Regions from separate parts of the Streptomyces sp. NPDC002032 genome, predicted to be linked through region 2. Evidence: riboswitches for the same ligand, from Rfam matches in the RefSeq annotation. Region 2 holds a riboswitch; each other region holds the start of a gene.
The links. Region 2 has a riboswitch for cobalamin ahead of ACFYYT_RS05895 (ribonucleoside-diphosphate reductase subunit alpha). Riboswitches for the same ligand answer to the same signal wherever they lie in the genome.

Region 1 (5,578 bases), 230 kb from region 2:
GAAATGGAGTACGCGTCGGTGCAGAAGTTGGTACACGGGGTTCGACTGGAACTCGGAAAGTGCCCTCACCCGGATCTCGGCATGCTGAGGCCCTGATTCCTCGACGCCTTTGAGAATCCTTCTGCGGACCGCCTTGATCTCCTTCGCCGCACGCTTCTCCGCGTGTTCCCGGGTGTAGCCGAAAGCGGCGAACATCCGGTCCACGTGGAGGTCCGCGTAGACGAAGTCGACCTGGGCGAATCGGGTCGTGGCCCAGCGGGTGAGGCTGGATATGCGCTCGGAGCTGAAGTAGCTGTTGCCGGGACTCACTCCGATGAGCACATGGTCGCCATCTTCCCAGATATGACGGCAGGTGCGGGTGAAGGGCAGAACTTCGAATGATGCGTCAGCTGTGATCGTCACCTGTGTGTGATCGCCCTTGTTGCCGCTTGTCCCTGGGAGCCCTGCGCTCCTGGTGTGGCGGCAATGTCTGTACGTTATGCGGTGATGCCGGAGCGTGACAAGTGGAAGGCTTATTTGTTGGCTGGAATTATCGCTTCCGCGTTACGGAAGGGTAATTGAATTTCTTTCTGCCGCCCGAACGGGACCCGCGGACGGGACCCGCCGCAGGTGGCGCTACCCTGAGCCGGTCAACAAGCACCAAGAAGGGGTGGACCCAGTGGCGGACATCGAGAGCGCACGGGCGACGTTCAACAAGTTCGACGTGAACGGTGACGGCTTCATCACGGCCGACGAGTACAGCGCGGCCATGAAGGCGATGGGTGACGCGTTCGTCACCGCCTCGGTCGCGGACGCCGTGGTCGCCTCCAAGGACGCCAACGGCGACGGCCTGCTGAGCTTCGACGAGTTCTGGGCCGCTCTGAACCGCTGAAGCCCCGCGCCCCCGCCCCCGTACCGGCCTCCGGTGCGGGGGCGCGTTCAGTTCCCGGGGGCGCCCGCCGTGTCCTCGACCTCCTCGATGGCCTCCGCGAGCCAGCTCAGCCAGAAGCCCTCCAGGGCGATCCCGCCGCGCAGGACCAGCCGGCGCAGCCGGTCCTCCACGGCGTCCCGGTCCGGCGGGAAGTCCCGGGCCTCGATGGCCTCGTACTTCGCCAGCTGCTCCCGGTGCAGCGCCAGATGGCGCCGCAGCTCCGGCCCCAGCCCCTGGAGCCCCACCACGCCCGCCGCGCGCAGCCGCAGCAGCAGGGCGTCGCGCATCGGCTTGGGGTCCTGGCTCTCGTCCACCCACCGGGCCAGCTCCGCGCTGCCCTCGGGCAGCACCTCGTACTCCTTCTTCTGACCGCGCACGGGCCCCTCGCTGGGCAGCGCCCGGATCAGCCCGGCCTCCTCCAGCCGCCCGAGCTCCCGGTAGATCTGCTGGTGCGTCGCCGACCAGAAGTACCCGATCGACCTGTCGAAGCGCCGGGTCAGTTCCAGCCCCGACGAGGGCTTCTCCAGCAGGGCGGTGAGGATGGCGTGCGGCAGCGACATGCGGCCATCCTAGGTTTGCGGCGGGCCGTACGCCGCCGCCCGTAAGCCGCCGCTCCTCCGCCGGGCGCCTGGCCGCCGGGCGCCCGGCGCTACTTCGCGGGCGCGCCCGTGCGCCAGGCGGCCAGTTCCTCCGGGACGCGGGGCCCCGGAGCCCCGGCGGCCAGCAGCCCGCGGGCGCGCAGCAGGGCGGTCACCGCCGGGGACCAGGCCTGACGCAGGCCCGCCGAGGCCAGCAGCTCCGGGTCGGCCAGCAGCTCCCCGGCCGGACCGGTCCGGATGCCCGCCGGGGTCAGCACCGCCGCGTCGTCGGCCCAGCGCACCGCGAGGTCCACGTCGTGGGTGGCCATCACCACCGTGGTGCCCGCCGCGCGCAGGCCCGCCAGCACGTCCAGCAGCCGCTCCTGCCCGTCCGGGTCCAGCCCGGCCGTCGGCTCGTCCAGGATCAGCACCCGCGGGGCCATCGCCACCGCGCCCGCGATGGCCGCCCGCTTGCGCTGCCCGTACGACAGGAGGTGCGTGGGCCGGTCCCGCAGCGCGGTGATGTCCAGGGCGGCGAGGGCGGCCCCGACCCGCTCGCGGACCTCCGGCAGCGGCAGCCCCAGGTTCATCGGCCCGAAGGACACGTCCTGTTCGACGGAGGCCGCGAAGAGCTGGTCGTCCGGGTCCTGCACCACCAGCTGCACCGAGGTCCGCAGCCGGGTCAGCCCCGCCCGGTCGTACGCCACCTCGGCGCCGTCCAGGCGCAACGTGCCGGGCGCGGGCCGCAGGCCCCCGCTGAGCAGCCGCATCAGCGTGGTCTTGCCGCTGCCGTTGCGGCCGAGCAGGACCAGCGCCCGGCCCCCCTCGATCCCGAAGTCCACGCCGGACAGCACGGCCGGGCCGTCCTCGTAGGCGTAGCCCGCGCCGGACAGTTCCACCACCACGGTCACAGGTACAGCTCCTTCAGTACGAGGGTCCCCGCGACCAGGGCGGTCAGCAGGGCGGCGGAGGCGGCGAGGAACCGCCAGGACAGCGACGCCTGCGGTACGAGGACCCGCAGCGCGCCGTCGTAGCCGCGCCCGGCCAGCCCCTCCTGGAGCCGGGCGGCGCGGTCGAAGGCCCGGACGAAGGTGGTCGCCGCGAGCCCGGCCAGCGAACGCCACACCGCCGCCCGGCTCGTCTGCCCGAGCCGGGCCGCCTGGGCCCGGCGCACCTGCGCCATGGAGTCCAGCAGCAGGAAGCCGATCCGGTACATGACCAGGGCCACGTCCACCACCGGGGCGGGCACCCCGGCCCGCACCAGCCGGGGCAGCACGTCCGAGACCGGGGTGGTGAAGGCGAACAGCAGCACGCCGAGGGAGGCCGCCGAGGTGCGCAGCAGGAGTTCCGCCGCCTGCCGGGGCCCGTCCGGGGCGAGGGCGAACAAGCCGTCCGGGCCGCCCAGCGAGACCAGCAGCGGCAGCGCCCCGGTCACGCAGAAGCCCAGCGGCACCCGGAAGGCCCGCCACAGCCGCCGGCCCGCCACCCCGGCCGGGCCCAGCAGCACGGCGAGGGTGGCGGCCGCGACCAGTGGGCCGCCGGGCCAGGGCGGCAGGCACACGGCGGTGACCGTCAGCCCGAGTCCGAGGAGGGCCTTCTCCAGGGGGTGCCGGCCCCGCCAGCGGCTGCCGTGGGCCGCCACGTCGATCGGCAGCACCGGCTAGGCCTCCGGCGCGGGGGCCACGACCGGCGCGGGGGCCGAATCCGCCGAGGGGGCCGAAGCGGCCGCCTGGGCCAGGCCCTGACGGCGGCCCTTGCGGACCCCGAAGTAGTACGCGAGCACGCCCGCGCCGAGCGCCGCCTGGAGGGCGAACAGCGCCGACTCGACCTCCCCCGAGGGGGGTTCGTAGAGCGGGGAGAACCAGGGCTCGTAGTCCGGCTTCAGTTCCGTGATGGCCGACTCCGCCTGCGCGTCCGCGCCCGCGAAGGGCTCCTTCTTGCCGTCGCCGAGCCCCAGCGCGAGCGGGAGCACGGCCAGCGCCGCCACCACGAGCAGCAGCAGGGTGTTGATCTTCGCGTTCCGGGTCATCGCCATCAGAGCGCCGCCCCCTGCCGCGTCGCGGCCTGCTGCGCCGCGCCGGTGCCGGTCAGCTTGGCGACCCCGAGCCGGACCAGGTCGGACTTGCTGGACTGCATCAGCAGCCGCATCACGAGGACGGTCAGCAGCCCCTCGCTCACCGCGAGCGGGATCTGGGTCAGGGCGAAGATGCCCGCGAACTTCTCCAGCGCGCCCGGGAACCCACTGGCCGGGTCGGGGAAGGCGAGCGCCAGCTGGACGGAGGTCACGCAGTAGGTGACGAGGTCGGCGACGAACGCCCCGGCGAAGACGGTCACCATCAGCGGCGCGCCGCACTTGCGCAGCAGCCGGTACGCGGCGTAGCCGGCCCAGGGGCCGGCGATGGCCATCGAGAACACGTTCGCGCCGAGCGTGGTGAGCCCGCCGTGCGCGAGCAGCAGGGCCTGGAAGAGCAGGGTGATCGTGCCCAGCACCGCCATGATCGGCGGCCGGAACAGGATGGCCCCGAGTCCGGTCCCGGTCGGGTGCGAGCAACTGCCCGTCACCGAGGGAATCTTGAGCGCGGACAGCACGAAGGTGAACGCGCCGGACGCGCCGAGCAGCAGGGTGCTCTCCGGGTTGGCCTTCACCTCGCGGGTGAGGGCGCGGACACCGTGGACGACGAACGGGGCGGACGCGACGCCCCAGGCGGCCGCGTGCAAGGGGGGCAGGAACCCCTCGGCTATATGCATGGTTGGGAGACCTCTCCAGCACCTCGTGGATGGACGACGCGCCCCGGCCGGTCTCCTGGCTCACGGGTTGATGCCCTGTCTCCGCCTTCCCGGGCCCCTGCGGTCTCCCGCGCGGGCCCAGTGGCTTCCCGCAGGAGTGGAGCCGGACTTCCCGATCACAGTGGCGAGGGCCGCACCGGTTTTGCACCGGTTTCCCGAACACCAAGGCCCGCTGACCCTAGTCGCCCGCACGGACCGGTAACAACCCGCCCCGGCCCCGCCGGGCGGGCCGCCGCATTCCGCTTGATGGTCACCCGCTGTGTTTCCGGCGCCACGATCCGCTCCAACCATCCCGCCCGAAAAGGGAGTTCCGCCCACCTGTGCCCCCCGACGGCCGGCTGTCCCAGCCGGCCACACCGTTCCGCTCCCGGCCGCGAGGAGCTCTGCCTCCGGGGCCGTGGCCCGGACGGGCGCGCCCCGCTGGCGCCCCCCGCGACCCCGGGCGAGGCTGGGAGGCGTGCCAGCCGACTCCTCCGCGCCCGCCGGGTCCTTCGCCTACCCGGACCTCTCCGCCGTCTACGTCAACTGCACCCTCAAACGCTCGCCCGAGACCAGCAACACCGAGGGCCTGATCGCCAGGAGCCGCGCCGTCATGGAGGCGGCCGGAGCCCGGACCTCACTGATCCGGGCCGTCGACCACGACATCGCCACCGGCGTCTGGCCCGACATGACCGAACACGGCTGGGAGAGCGACCAGTGGCCGGTCCTCTACAGCCAGATCATGGACGCCGACATCCTCGTGCTCTGCGGCCCGATCTGGCTCGGGGACAACAGCTCCGTGATGAAGCAGGTCATCGAGCGGCTCTACGCCTGCTCCTCGCTGCTGAACGACCGGGGCCAGTACGCCTACTACGGACGGGTCGGCGGAGCGCTGATCACCGGCAACGAGGACGGCGTCAAGCACTGCGCGATGAACGTCCTCTACAGCCTCCAGCACCTCGGCTACGCGATCCCGCCGCAGGCCGACGCGGGCTGGATCGGCGAGGCCGGGCCCGGTCCCTCGTACCTGGACCCGGGGTCGGGCGGTCCGGAGAACGACTTCACCAACCGCAACACGACCTTCATGTCCTGGAACCTGATGCACCTGGCCGCGCTCCTCAAGCGCGCCGGCGGCTTCCCCGCGCACGGCAACCAGCGCTCCCTGTGGGACGCGGGCTGCCGTTTCGACTTCCCCAACCCCGAACACCGCTAGGGCGGGGCCGCTCCGGGCCGCTCCGGGCCGCCAGGGGCGCGGAGCGGCCGCCGTCCCGGTTCAGCAGGTGGCGGGGTGCGCGACGTCCACCACGTACCGCTCGGGTGAGTG
Region 2 (5,578 bases):
ACCCGACGCGTCGGCCTTCGCCTTGTCGTCGCCGCCGTTGCCGCATGCCGCGACTCCGACCATCATGCCCACGACACCGACCGCCGCAATGAGCTTGCGCTTCACGCCACCCTCCTCAGGGATGCTGCCTGCAACTTCCCTCGCCCGCCGCGGTGACGTACGTACCAAGTACTGCCCGTGGGGCCGGGATCCGATCCATATTGGTTTAGACCAGTACCCGGAGCTTGGCCTAGACCTTTAGGGGTGTCAAGGGTCTAATGAGCGGGTGCTCGGTCCGTTATCGGACCGACACCTGGGGGAGGAAGGAGGCCTGTCCTCCCACCCGTGTCACGATGTGACCGCACATATCGGAGGAGCCGGTGACGGCAGCGAAACTGGAGTCGGGAAGGCGGGCGGCGATGGCCACCGAAGGGGCGAGCGCGGAGCCGGAAGGCGGGGCGGCCACTCGCACGGCACGCGTGCCCAAGTACTACCGGCTCAAGCGGCACTTGCTCGACATGACCGAAACGCTCCCCCCGGGCACCCCGGTGCCGCCGGAGCGCACCCTCGCCGCCGAATTCGACACCTCCCGGACCACGGTCCGGCAAGCCCTCCAGGAACTCGTCGTCGAGGGCCGCCTGGAGCGTATCCAGGGCAAGGGGACCTTCGTCGCGAAACCGAAGGTCTCGCAGCCCCTGCAACTCTCCTCGTACACGGAGGACATGCGGGCACAGGGCCTGGAGCCGACCTCCCAGCTCCTGGACATCGGCTACGTCACCGCCGACGACACCCTCGCCGGGCTCCTCAAGATCGCCACCGGCGGACGGGTCCTGCGCATCGAGCGGCTGCGGCTGGCCAGCGGCGAGCCCATGGCCATCGAGACCACGCACCTGTCGGCCAAGCGCTTCCCCGCGCTGCGCCGTTCGCTCGTCAAGTACACCTCGCTCTACACAGCCCTCGCCGAGGTGTACGACGTCCGCCTCGCGGAGGCCGAGGAGACCATCGAGACCTCGCTGGCCACCCCGCGCGAGGCCGGACTGCTCGGCACCGACGTCGGCCTGCCCATGCTGATGCTCTCGCGGCACTCGCTGGACGCCGACGGCGAACCGGTCGAATGGGTGCGTTCGGTGTACCGCGGCGACCGTTACAAATTCGTGGCCCGTCTCCAGAGGCCCGCCTTGTAGAAGACGGTTGACTCATGTTCGACCCACGGTGGACGCTCGTACCGCTATGCGGACGGGGGCTTACGTCCACCGGTCGGGCCCCCGTAGATTCCCTGCGCTTACGCAGATGATCAACGAGGGGACGAGGATCATGCCGGAACCGGAAGCAACAGGGACAGATCGGGCGCCAACCTCCGGGAACGCGGCGGGTCCAGGCGTCCGGCCTGGCTCGCCGTCCCCGTCGGGCGCCCCGCCGGACTCCCCGGCCAGCGGGCTCACCCCGCGCTCCATCGCCGTCTGGGTCGGCGTGGCCCTCGTCGGGGCCCTCGGCTGGGGCGTGCTGGCGCTGTCCCGCGGCGAGGAGATCTCGGCCGCCTGGCTGCTCGCCGCCGCACTGGGCTCGTACGCCATCGGGTACCGCTTCTACGCGCGCTTCATCTCGGACCGCGTCCTGAAGCTGGACAAGACCCGGGCCACCCCCGCCGAACGCCTCGACAACGGTGTCGACTTCCACCCCACCGACCGGCGCGTGCTCTTCGGCCACCACTTCGCCGCCGTCGCCGGCGCCGGCCCGCTCGTCGGCCCGGTGCTCGCCGCGCAGATGGGATACCTGCCGGGCACCATCTGGATCGTCGCGGGCGTGATCTTCGCCGGCGCCGTCCAGGACATGGTGACGCTCTTCTTCTCCACCCGCCGCGACGGCCGTTCGCTCGGCCAGATGGCCCGCGACGAGATCGGCCCGGTCGGCGGAGCGGCCGCCCTGCTGGCCGTCTTCGTCATCATGATCATCCTGCTGGCCGTGCTCGCCCTCGTCATCGTGGGCGCGCTGGCGCACTCGCCGTGGGGCGTCTTCTCCATCGGCATGACCATCCCGATCGCCCTCTTCATGGGCGTCTACCTGCGCGTCCTGCGACCGGGCCGGGTCACCGAGGTCTCCGTCATCGGCGTCGCCCTGCTGCTCCTCGCGATCGTGGCGGGCGGCTGGGTCGCCGAGTCCTCCTGGGCGGAGTTCTTCACCCTGGAGAAGGAGACGCTGGTCATCTGGATGGTCGCGTACGGGTTCATCGCCTCGGTGCTGCCGGTGTGGCTGCTGCTCGCCCCGCGCGACTACCTCTCCACCTTCATGAAGGTGGGCACCATCGGCCTGATGGCGGTCGGCGTGGTCATCGCGATGCCGACGCTGCGGATGCCCTCGGTCACCGACTTCGCCGCGCGCGGCGACGGCCCGGTCTTCGCCGGCTCGATGTTCCCCTTCGTCTTCATCACCATCGCGTGCGGGGCGCTGTCGGGCTTCCACGCGCTGGTCGCCTCCGGCACCACCCCGAAGATGATCCAGAAGGAGACCCAGGTCCGGGTCATCGGCTACGGCGCGATGCTCACCGAGTCGTTCGTCGCCATCATGGCCGTGATCGCCGCGTGCATCATCGAGCCCGGCCTCTTCTTCGCGGTCAACTCCCCCGCCGGCGTCATCGGCACCACCGTGCAGACCGCCTCCGAGGCCGTCACCCACTTGGGCTTCGCCATCAGCCCCGAAGCCCTCGCCCAAGCCGCGAAGGACGTCGAGGAGACCAGCCTGCTGTCCCGTACGGGTGGTGCGCCGACCTTCGCACTCGGAATGTCGGACATCTTCTCCTCCGTGATCGGCGGGTCCGGGATGAAGGCGTTCTGGTACCACTTCGCCATCATGTTCGAGGCGCTCTTCATCCTGACCACGGTCGACGCGGGCACCCGCGTCGGGCGCTTCATGCTCCAGGACACCCTGGGCAACGTGCACAAGTCCTTCAAGGACGTCAGCTGGAAGCCGGGCGTCTGGGCCGCGAGCGCGATCGTGGTCGGCGGCTGGGGCTACTTCCTGTGGGTCGGCGTCAAGGACCCGCTGGGCGGCATCAACCAGCTCTTCCCGCTGTTCGGCATCGCGAACCAGCTGCTCGCCGCCGTGGCCCTCGCCGTCTGCACCACGCTGCTGGTGAAGTCGGGCCGGCTCAAGTGGGCCTGGATCACGGCGGTCCCGCTCGCGTGGGACGTGGCCGTCACCCTCACCGCCAGCTACCAGAAGGTCTTCTCCGATGACGTGAAGGTCGGCTTCTTCGCGCAGCGCGACAAGTACCAGGGCGGCATCGACGCCGGGAAGGTGCTGCCACCCGCCAAGAGCATGGACGACATGCACACCGTGGTCACCAACGCCACGGTCGACGGCGTCCTGTCGGTGCTGTTCGCCGTGCTGATCCTCATCGTGCTGGCGGACGCGGCCCGGACCTGCCTGCGGGCCGTCGCCGACCCGGGCTCGGTCAGGCTCTCCGAGGTGCCGTGGTCCGAGTCGAGGATCGTCGCCCCGGCCGGACTGCTCGCCACCCCCGAGGAGAAGGCCGAGCTCGCCGCGGCCGGTCTCGACGGCGGCGGCGGCCGGGTCGTGGAGCCAGTCCGGTGAGCCGCGTCCGCGGGGCGCTGGCGAAGGCGCGTTACTACGTACGGGAGTTCTCGGGCGAGGCCGCGTACGACCGCTACGTCGCCCACGCCCGCTCCCACGACCCGGACGCCGAGGTGCTGACCCGGCGGGCCTTCGAACGGGCCCGTACGGACTCCCGGGAGGCGGACCCCCGCGAGGGCTTCCGCTGCTGCTGAGCACACCGTCCCGCGCGCGGCGAAGGGCCGCCCCGCCCTCCCCCTCCGGGAGGCGGGGCGGCCCTTCGCGCGGAACGACGGGGGTGCACACTCGGGGCCATGGACATCGAGATCCGGGCGGCCCTGCCCGCCGAATACGAAGAGCTGGGCGAGATCACCGCACGCGCGTACGTGGGCGACGGACTCCTCGCCTCCGACGCGGCCTTCTACGCCGGCGTCCTGCGCGACGTGGCCCGGCGGGCCGCCGACGGCGAGGTGCTGGTGGCCGTCGCCGAGGACACCCTGCTGGGCGGTGTGACCTTCGCCCCACCCGGCAGCCCGCTCGCCGACATCGCCGGGCCCGCCGAGGCCGAGTTCCGGATGCTGGCCGTAGCCCGCGAGGCCCGCGGACGCGGCGCCGGCGAGGCCCTGGTGCGGGCCTGCCTGGCCCGCGCCCGCGAGCTGGAGGGGGTCACGCACCTGGTGCTCTCCACCCAGCGGGACATGAGGGCGGCCCAGCGGATCTACGCGCGGCTCGGCTTCATCCGTACGCCGGAACGCGACTGGGCCCCCGTCCCGGGACTGACGCTGCTCACGTACCGAGTGGAGCTGTGACACCACGCTGAGCAAGGCCCGACACAACATGTGGGGGCTACCGCAGCGGGCCGCCCCCACATGTATGCTCATGCCTGCTGTCGCCGCAGGGGAATCCGGTGCGAATCCGGAACTGTCCCGCAACGGTATGAAGTGCACCCATTCGTGCTTCGCAAGTCCGAGGACCTGCCGACAGCGCACCCGGCTCGACCGAACCGGGTGCCGACCACGTCCGGGCCTCGCGGTTGGGCCGGTGGACGCCATGCGGTGGGGTACGCGTACCCGCCATGCCCGCATGCGCCCGCTCGCGCCCCGCCCCACCGATGACCGGGCCGAGCGAGGGAGAGCTCCCCCCGTGACCATCGCGCCCGCCGCACCGCGCGCCGAGTCCGACCAGCCCGCAGCCGCATCCGAGGCCGGGGGCCCCGGGGCCGCGCTGCTGCGCACCCTCACCGAGCTGACGGCCGACCTCCCCGACACCGACCCGGGCCGGGTCGCCGCCGCCGCCCTGCGCGGCCGCAGCTCCGTCGCGGACGAGGCCGAACTGCGCGGGCTGGCCACCGAGGCCGCCGCGGGCCTGATCTCCGAGGACCCGGCGTACTCCCGCCTCGCCGCCCGCCTGCTCACGCTGGCCGTGGCCGAAGAGGCCGCGGGCCAGGGGGCCGTCTCCTTCGCCGAGTCCGTCGCCGTCGGCCACCGCGAGGGCCTGATCGCCGACCGCACCGCCGAGTTCGTCGCCCTGCACGCCGCCCGGCTCGACGCCCTGGTGGAGCACGCGCTCGCCGAGGGCGCGGACGACCGCTTCGGCTTCTTCGGCCTGCGCACCCTGCACAGCCGCTACCTGCTGCGCCACCCCCTCACCCGTCAGGTGATCGAGACCCCGCAGTACTTCATGCTGCGCGTGGCGTGCGGCCTCGCGGATCACACTGCGCTTGATTCAACGAGTGTCCAGGCCGTCGAGGAAGTGGCCTCGCTCTACCGGCTGATGAGCCGCCTCGACTACCTGCCGTCCTCCCCCACGCTCTTCAACTCCGGCACCCGCCACCCGCAGATGTCCTCCTGCTACCTGCTGGACTCCCCGCTGGACGAGCTGGACTCGATCTACGACCGCTACCACCAGGTCGCCCGCCTCTCCAAGCACGCCGGCGGCATCGGTCTGTCGTACTCCCGCATCCGCGCCCGCGGTTCGCTGATCCGCGGCACCAACGGCCACTCCAACGGCATCGTGCCGTTCCTCAAGA
Region 3 (5,578 bases), on a different contig from region 2:
CGGCCGGCACGAACGAGCCGTCCAGGGCGCTGACCACGTGGGCGATCTCGTCCGTCGTGCCCGCCAGCCGCGGGACGACCTCGCGGGCGGCGAAGGCCAGGACGTCCGCGACCTGCGCCGGGTGGCCCGCCGCGACCGTGGCGACCGCCGCCGGGGACCAGTCCGCGTCCTCCATCGCCCCGACCAGGGCGCGGGCCGTCGCCTCGACCTCGTCGGCCGCGGTGCGGGTGGCGGCGGACTCGTCCAGGCCGAGGGCCTCGCGCAGGCCCGGCAGGGCCGTCGTACCGCCCCAGATCTGGCGGGCGCGCAGGATCGCGAGGACCAGGTTGACGCGGGCCTCGCCGGTCGGGGCGCCGCCGAGGACGTGCAGGCCGTCGCGGATCTGCGCGTCCTTGACCTCGCACAGCCAGCCGTCGACGTGGAGCAGGAAGTCGTCGAAGCCGTCGTCGTCCGGGCGCTCTTCGAGCCCGAGGTCGTGGTCGAGCTTCGCTGCCTGGATCAGCGTCCAGATCTGCGCGCGGATCGCCGGGAGCTTCGACGGGTCCATCGCGCTGATCTGCGCGTACTCGTCCAGGTGCTGTTCCAGGCGGGCGATGTCCCCGTACGACTCGGCGCGCGCCATCGGCGGCACGAGGTGGTCGACCAGGGTGGCGTGCACGCGGCGCTTGGCCTGGGTGCCCTCGCCGGGGTCGTTGACGAGGAAGGGGTAGATCAGGGGGAGGTCGCCGAGGGCGGCGTCCGGGGCGCAGGAGGCGGAGAGGCCGGCGTTCTTGCCCGGCAGCCATTCGAGGTTGCCGTGCTTGCCCAGGTGGATCATCGCGTCGGCGCCGAAGCCGCCGTCCTCCGCGCGCGCCTGGATCCAGCGGTACGCGGCCAGGTAGTGGTGCGAGGGCGGCAGGTCCGGATCGTGGTAGATCGCGATCGGGTTCTCGCCGAAGCCGCGCGGCGGCTGGATGAGGATCAGGAGGTTCCCGCGGCGCAGCGCCGCCAGCACGATGTCGCCCTCGGGGTTCGAGGAGCGGTCCACGAACATGTTGCCGGGGGCCTCGCCCCAGTGCTCCTCGACGCTGCCGCGCAGTTCGGCGGGGAGTTCGGCGAACCAGCGGCGGTAGTCGGCCGCCGGGATGCGGACCGGGTTGCGGGCCAGCTGCTCCTCCGTCAGCCAGTCCTGGTCGTGGCCGCCGGCCTCGATCAGGGCGCGGATCAGCTCGTCGCCGTCGCCCGAGACCAGGCCGGGGATGCCGTCCGCCGGGCCGAAGTCGTAGCCGCCCGCGATGAGCGTGCGCAGCAGTTCCACGGCGCTGGCCGGGGTGTCGAGGCCGACCGCGTTGCCGATGCGGGAGTGCTTGGTGGGGTACGCGGACAGGACCAGCGCGATCTTCTTGTCGCGGCGGTCGATGTGGCGCAGCCGGGCGTGGCGCACCGCGATGCCGGCGACGCGGGCGGCCCGCTCGGGGTCGGCGACGTAGGCGGGCAGGCCGTCCTCGTCGATCTCCTTGAAGGAGAACGGCACCGTGATCAGGCGGCCGTCGAACTCCGGGACCGCGACCTGGGTGGCGGCGTCGAGGGGGGAGAGTCCCTCGTCGTTCTCCTCCCAGGTCTCGCGCGAGCCGGTCAGGCACAGCGCCTGGAGGATCGGCACGCCGAGCGAGGCGAGGGCGCCCGCGTCCCAGGACTCGTCGTCCCCGCCGGCGGAGGCGGTGGCCGGGCGGGTGCCGCCGGCGGCCAGGACGGTGGTGACGACCGCGTCGACCCCCGCCAGCTCGGCCAGCAGTTCCGGCTCCGGCGTGCGCAGGGAGGAGACGTAGAGGGGGAGGGGCCTGCCGCCCTTGGCCTCGACGGCGTCGCAGAGGGCGTGCACGAAGGCGGTGTTGCCGCTCATCTGGTGCGCGCGGTAGTAGAGCAGCGCGACGCGCGGGCCGTCGCCGTCCGCCGCGGAGGCCGGGCGGTCCAGGTGGCCCCAGGTGGCGGAGGCGGCCGGGGGCTCGAAGCCGTGGCCGGTGAGCAGCACGGTGTCCGAGAGGAAGCGGGCCAGCTGGCCGAGGTTGGCGGGGCCGCCGTGCGCGAGGTAGCCGTGCGCCTCGGCGGCGATGCCGATGGGGACGGTGGAGGCCTCCATCAGCTGGGCGTCCGGGGCCTGTTCGCCGGTCAGGACGACGACCGGGCGGGTCTGGCCGGCGGCCAGCAGCAGGTCGAGGCCCTCCTGCCAGGCGCGGAGGCCGCCGAGGAGGCGTACGACGACCAGGTCGACGCCGTCGAGGAGACCGGGGAGGTCGTCGAGGGGGAGGCGGGAGGGGTTCGCGAACCGGTACGGGACGGGGCCGTCCGCCGTGTTCGCGGCGCGAGCGCTGAGCAGATCGGTGTCGGACGTCGACAGCAGCAGGATCATGCGGCGGCAGGCCTTCCTCGGGGTTTCCGCGCCCCGGGCAGTGAGGACGACGGGAGTTCCTGACTCACCCCGCCGATCGCTCCGCGGGGTTCACAGTGGCGGGACCGCGCCGGAATCGCACCGGGCTTCCTCCCATGTCGCCGTCCTCGGCGATGACGGGCCGAGTGGCCCGTCGGAAGGTCATCCTAGGCGGCGTCGTCCCTGGCCGGGAGTGGGGGTGGCCGGAGACGGTGCTGGTCCGGGCCGTTGGTGGTTCGGACGGGGGGCGCTCTGGTGCGGTGTCCCTGGCCGGGAGCGGGGCGGGGGGCGGGGCGGGGCGGTCCGGGCCGGTGGTGGTTCGGGGCTGCGGTGGTTCGGGCCGGTGGTGGGGCGTACGCGGGGTGGGACCCGTCGGTGGTGGTTCGGAGCTGAGTGGCCGGGTGGTGGGCGTCCGGGCGGGGGTGGTCCGGGTCGGGGGGCGTCGGGACTCTGCCCCCGGGGCCGGGCGGCAAACGCCGGTGGGGGCGGGGTCCGCCCCGCGCGAGGGGGCGTCCGGGGGCGGCCGTCGCTCCGGTGGCGGGGGCCGGGGAGGGTGGCGTCGGACACAGGCCGGGGGTGGGCAAACGTGGGTATGCTCGCGGCCATGCCCCAGCCCCCTTCCGCCGTGTCGCGGGACGAACCCGTCATACGGGAACGCGGTGACGCCTGCCCCGGCGCCCTGCGCCTGCACGCGGCGGACGACGGGTACCTGGCGCGCGTGCGGATCCCCGGCGGGCTCCTCGACGGCGCCGCCGCACTGCTGCTGGCCGATGCCGCGGACCGGCTCGGCGACGGCCACATCGACCTCACCTCCCGCGGCAACGCGCAGCTGCGCGGACTCGGCGCGGGCTGCGGCGGGGAGCTGGCCGCGGTGCTGGAGCGGGCCGGGCTGCTCCCCGCCCCCTCCCACGAGCGGGTCCGCAACATCGTCGTCTCCCCGCTGACCGGCCTCGACGGATCCGGCCGGCCGGACGTGTCGGGCTGGGTCGCGGAGCTGGACGGGCTGCTGTGCGCGGATCCGGCCGCGGCCGGGCTCTCGGGACGCTTCCTGTTCGCCCTCGACGACGGCCGCGGGGACGTGGCCGCCCTCGCCGGGGACGTCGTCGTGGTCGCCCGCCCCGACGGCGGGGCCCTGGTGTCGACGGCCGGCGCGCGCCAGGGGGTCCGCGTCGCCGCGCACGACGCCCCCCGGGCCGCCCTCCTCGCCGCCCGCCACTTCCTGGACGCCGCCCGGGCCGCCGGCACCCGGGCCTGGCGGGTGAGCGAACTGCCCCCCGAACACGCCCTGGATCCGGCCGGGTTGCAGGACTGCCTGGCGGCCCGCGGCATCGTCGGCCGGATCGAGGGCGCGCCCGTGCCCCCGCCCGGGGACGGCCCCGAACCCGGACGCGTAACCGGCGCGGACGGGCGCGCCGCGCTGTCCGTGCTCGCGCCGCTCGGACGCCTCGACAGCGCGCAGTGGCGGACCCTGGCCGGGCTGAGCGGCCGGCTGCGGCTGACGCCCTGGCGCGGGGTCGTCGTCCCCGGGCTGACCGGGCAGGCGGCCGCCCGGGCGCTGGGGGTTCTCGCCGACGCCGGGCTCGTCACCGACCCGGCGGATCCCTGGCGGTCCGTCACCGCCTGTACGGGAACGCCCGGTTGTGCCAAGTCGCGGGCCGACGTACGCGCCGACGCACGGGCCCTGGTACGCCGTACGCCCGGACCGCTGCCCGTGCACTGGTCCGGATGCGAGCGCCGCTGCGGACACCCGCGCGCCGCCGCCTGGGTGGACCTCGTCGCCACCCCGCAGGGGTACGAGGTCTCCGCGCCCGGGCGCCCCACCGCAACGGCCCGGCACCCAGATCTGGCGGAGGTCCTCACGGCCGCCCGCAGCACCATCCAGTGAAGAAATGAGCGAGTACACCGTGTTCGAGTACGAGAAGGACGGCGCCGCGATCTACCGGCAGTCCTTTGCCACGATCCGCGCCGAGGCGGACCTCTCCGGGCTGCCCGCCTCCGTCGCCCAGGTCGCGGTGCGCATGATTCACGCCTGCGGGATGACCGACCTGCCCGGGGACCTCGGTTACACCCCGGACGTCGTGCTGCGGGCGCGAGCCGCACTCGCCGCGGGGGCGCCGGTCCTGTGTGACGTGCAGATGGTCGCCAGCGGGGTCACCCGCAAGCGGCTGCCCGCGGCCAACGAGGTGATCTGCACGCTCTCCGACCCGGCCGTGCCGGAACTCGCCGCGAAGATGGGCACCACGCGCAGCGCCGCCGCCCTCGAAGTCTGGCGCGACCGGGGCCTGCTGGAGGGGGCCGTGATCGCCGTCGGCAACGCGCCCACCGCGCTGTTCCGGCTGCTGGAGATGATCGAGGAGGGCGCCCCCCGCCCGGCCGCCGTGATCGGCGTGCCCGTCGGTTTCATCGGCGCCGCCGAGTCCAAGGACGCGCTCGCCGCGCACCCCTCGGGCCTGGACCACCTGATCGTGCGCGGCCGGCGCGGTGGCAGCGCCATCGCGGCCGCCGCCGTCAACGCGATCGCGAGCGAGGAAGAATGAGCAAGCTGTACGGCGTCGGGCTCGGGCCCGGCGACCCCTCCCTGATGACCCTGCGGGCCGTCGAGGCCATCGCCGGAGCAGATGTGGTCGCCTACCACAGCGCCCGGCACGGCCGTTCCATCGCCCGCTCGATCGCCGCCAAGCACCTGCGCTCCGACCACATCGAGGAACCGCTGGTCTACCCGGTCACCACCGAGACCACCGACCATCCCGGCGGCTACCAGGGGGCGATGGACGAGTTCTACGAGGCCGCCGCCGCCCGCCTCGCCGCCCACCTGGACGCCGGGCGCACCGTGGCCGTGCTCGCGGAGGGCGATCCGCTCTTCTACAGCTCGTACATGCACATGCACAAGCGGCTCGCGGACCGGTACCCGACCGAGGTCATCCCCGGCGTCACCTCGGTGAGCGCCGCCGCCGCCCGGCTCGGCACCCCGCTCGTCGAGGGCGAGGAGGTGCTGACGATCCTGCCCGGCACCCTCTCCGAGGAGGAGCTCACCGCCCGGCTCGCCGCCACCGACTCGGCCGTCGTCATGAAGCTCGGCCGCACCTTCCCCGCCGTACGGCGCGCGATGGAGGCCAGCGGCCGGCTGCCCGAGGCCCGTTACGTGGAGCGCGCCACGATGGAGGGCGAGCG

Region 1: it holds a riboswitch for cobalamin, as region 2 does, so the genes downstream of both, ACFYYT_RS06925 (energy-coupling factor ABC transporter permease) here and ACFYYT_RS05895 (ribonucleoside-diphosphate reductase subunit alpha) in region 2, are expected to answer to the same signal.
Region 3: it holds a riboswitch for cobalamin, as region 2 does, so the genes downstream of both, cobN (cobaltochelatase subunit CobN) here and ACFYYT_RS05895 (ribonucleoside-diphosphate reductase subunit alpha) in region 2, are expected to answer to the same signal.

The regions. Positions count from the first base shown of each region.
Region 1 is NZ_JBIASM010000002.1:614,575-620,152, forward strand. Features, by position in the region: gene ACFYYT_RS06895 (tRNA-dependent cyclodipeptide synthase) at 1-402, opposite strand, end outside; gene ACFYYT_RS06900 (EF-hand domain-containing protein) at 659-871, shown strand; gene ACFYYT_RS06905 (PadR family transcriptional regulator) at 919-1,470, opposite strand; gene ACFYYT_RS06910 (ATP-binding cassette domain-containing protein) at 1,560-2,399, opposite strand; gene cbiQ (cobalt ECF transporter T component CbiQ) at 2,396-3,145, opposite strand; gene ACFYYT_RS06920 (energy-coupling factor ABC transporter substrate-binding protein) at 3,149-3,517, opposite strand; gene ACFYYT_RS06925 (energy-coupling factor ABC transporter permease) at 3,523-4,236, opposite strand; cobalamin riboswitch at 4,264-4,457, opposite strand; gene ACFYYT_RS06930 (flavodoxin family protein) at 4,733-5,467, shown strand; gene ACFYYT_RS06935 (hypothetical protein) at 5,528-5,578, opposite strand, start outside.
Region 2 is NZ_JBIASM010000002.1:381,566-387,143, reverse strand. Features, by position in the region: gene ACFYYT_RS05920 (extracellular solute-binding protein) at 1-105, opposite strand, end outside; gene ACFYYT_RS05915 (GntR family transcriptional regulator) at 399-1,163, shown strand; gene ACFYYT_RS05910 (carbon starvation CstA family protein) at 1,294-3,570, shown strand; gene ACFYYT_RS05905 (YbdD/YjiX family protein) at 3,567-3,764, shown strand; gene ACFYYT_RS05900 (GNAT family N-acetyltransferase) at 3,864-4,358, shown strand; cobalamin riboswitch at 4,416-4,546, shown strand; gene ACFYYT_RS05895 (ribonucleoside-diphosphate reductase subunit alpha) at 4,693-5,578, shown strand, end outside.
Region 3 is NZ_JBIASM010000026.1:39,571-45,148, forward strand. Features, by position in the region: gene cobN (cobaltochelatase subunit CobN) at 1-2,389, opposite strand, end outside; cobalamin riboswitch at 2,423-2,578, opposite strand; gene cobG (precorrin-3B synthase) at 3,012-4,292, shown strand; gene ACFYYT_RS34380 (precorrin-8X methylmutase) at 4,297-4,944, shown strand; gene ACFYYT_RS34385 (precorrin-2 C(20)-methyltransferase) at 4,941-5,578, shown strand, end outside.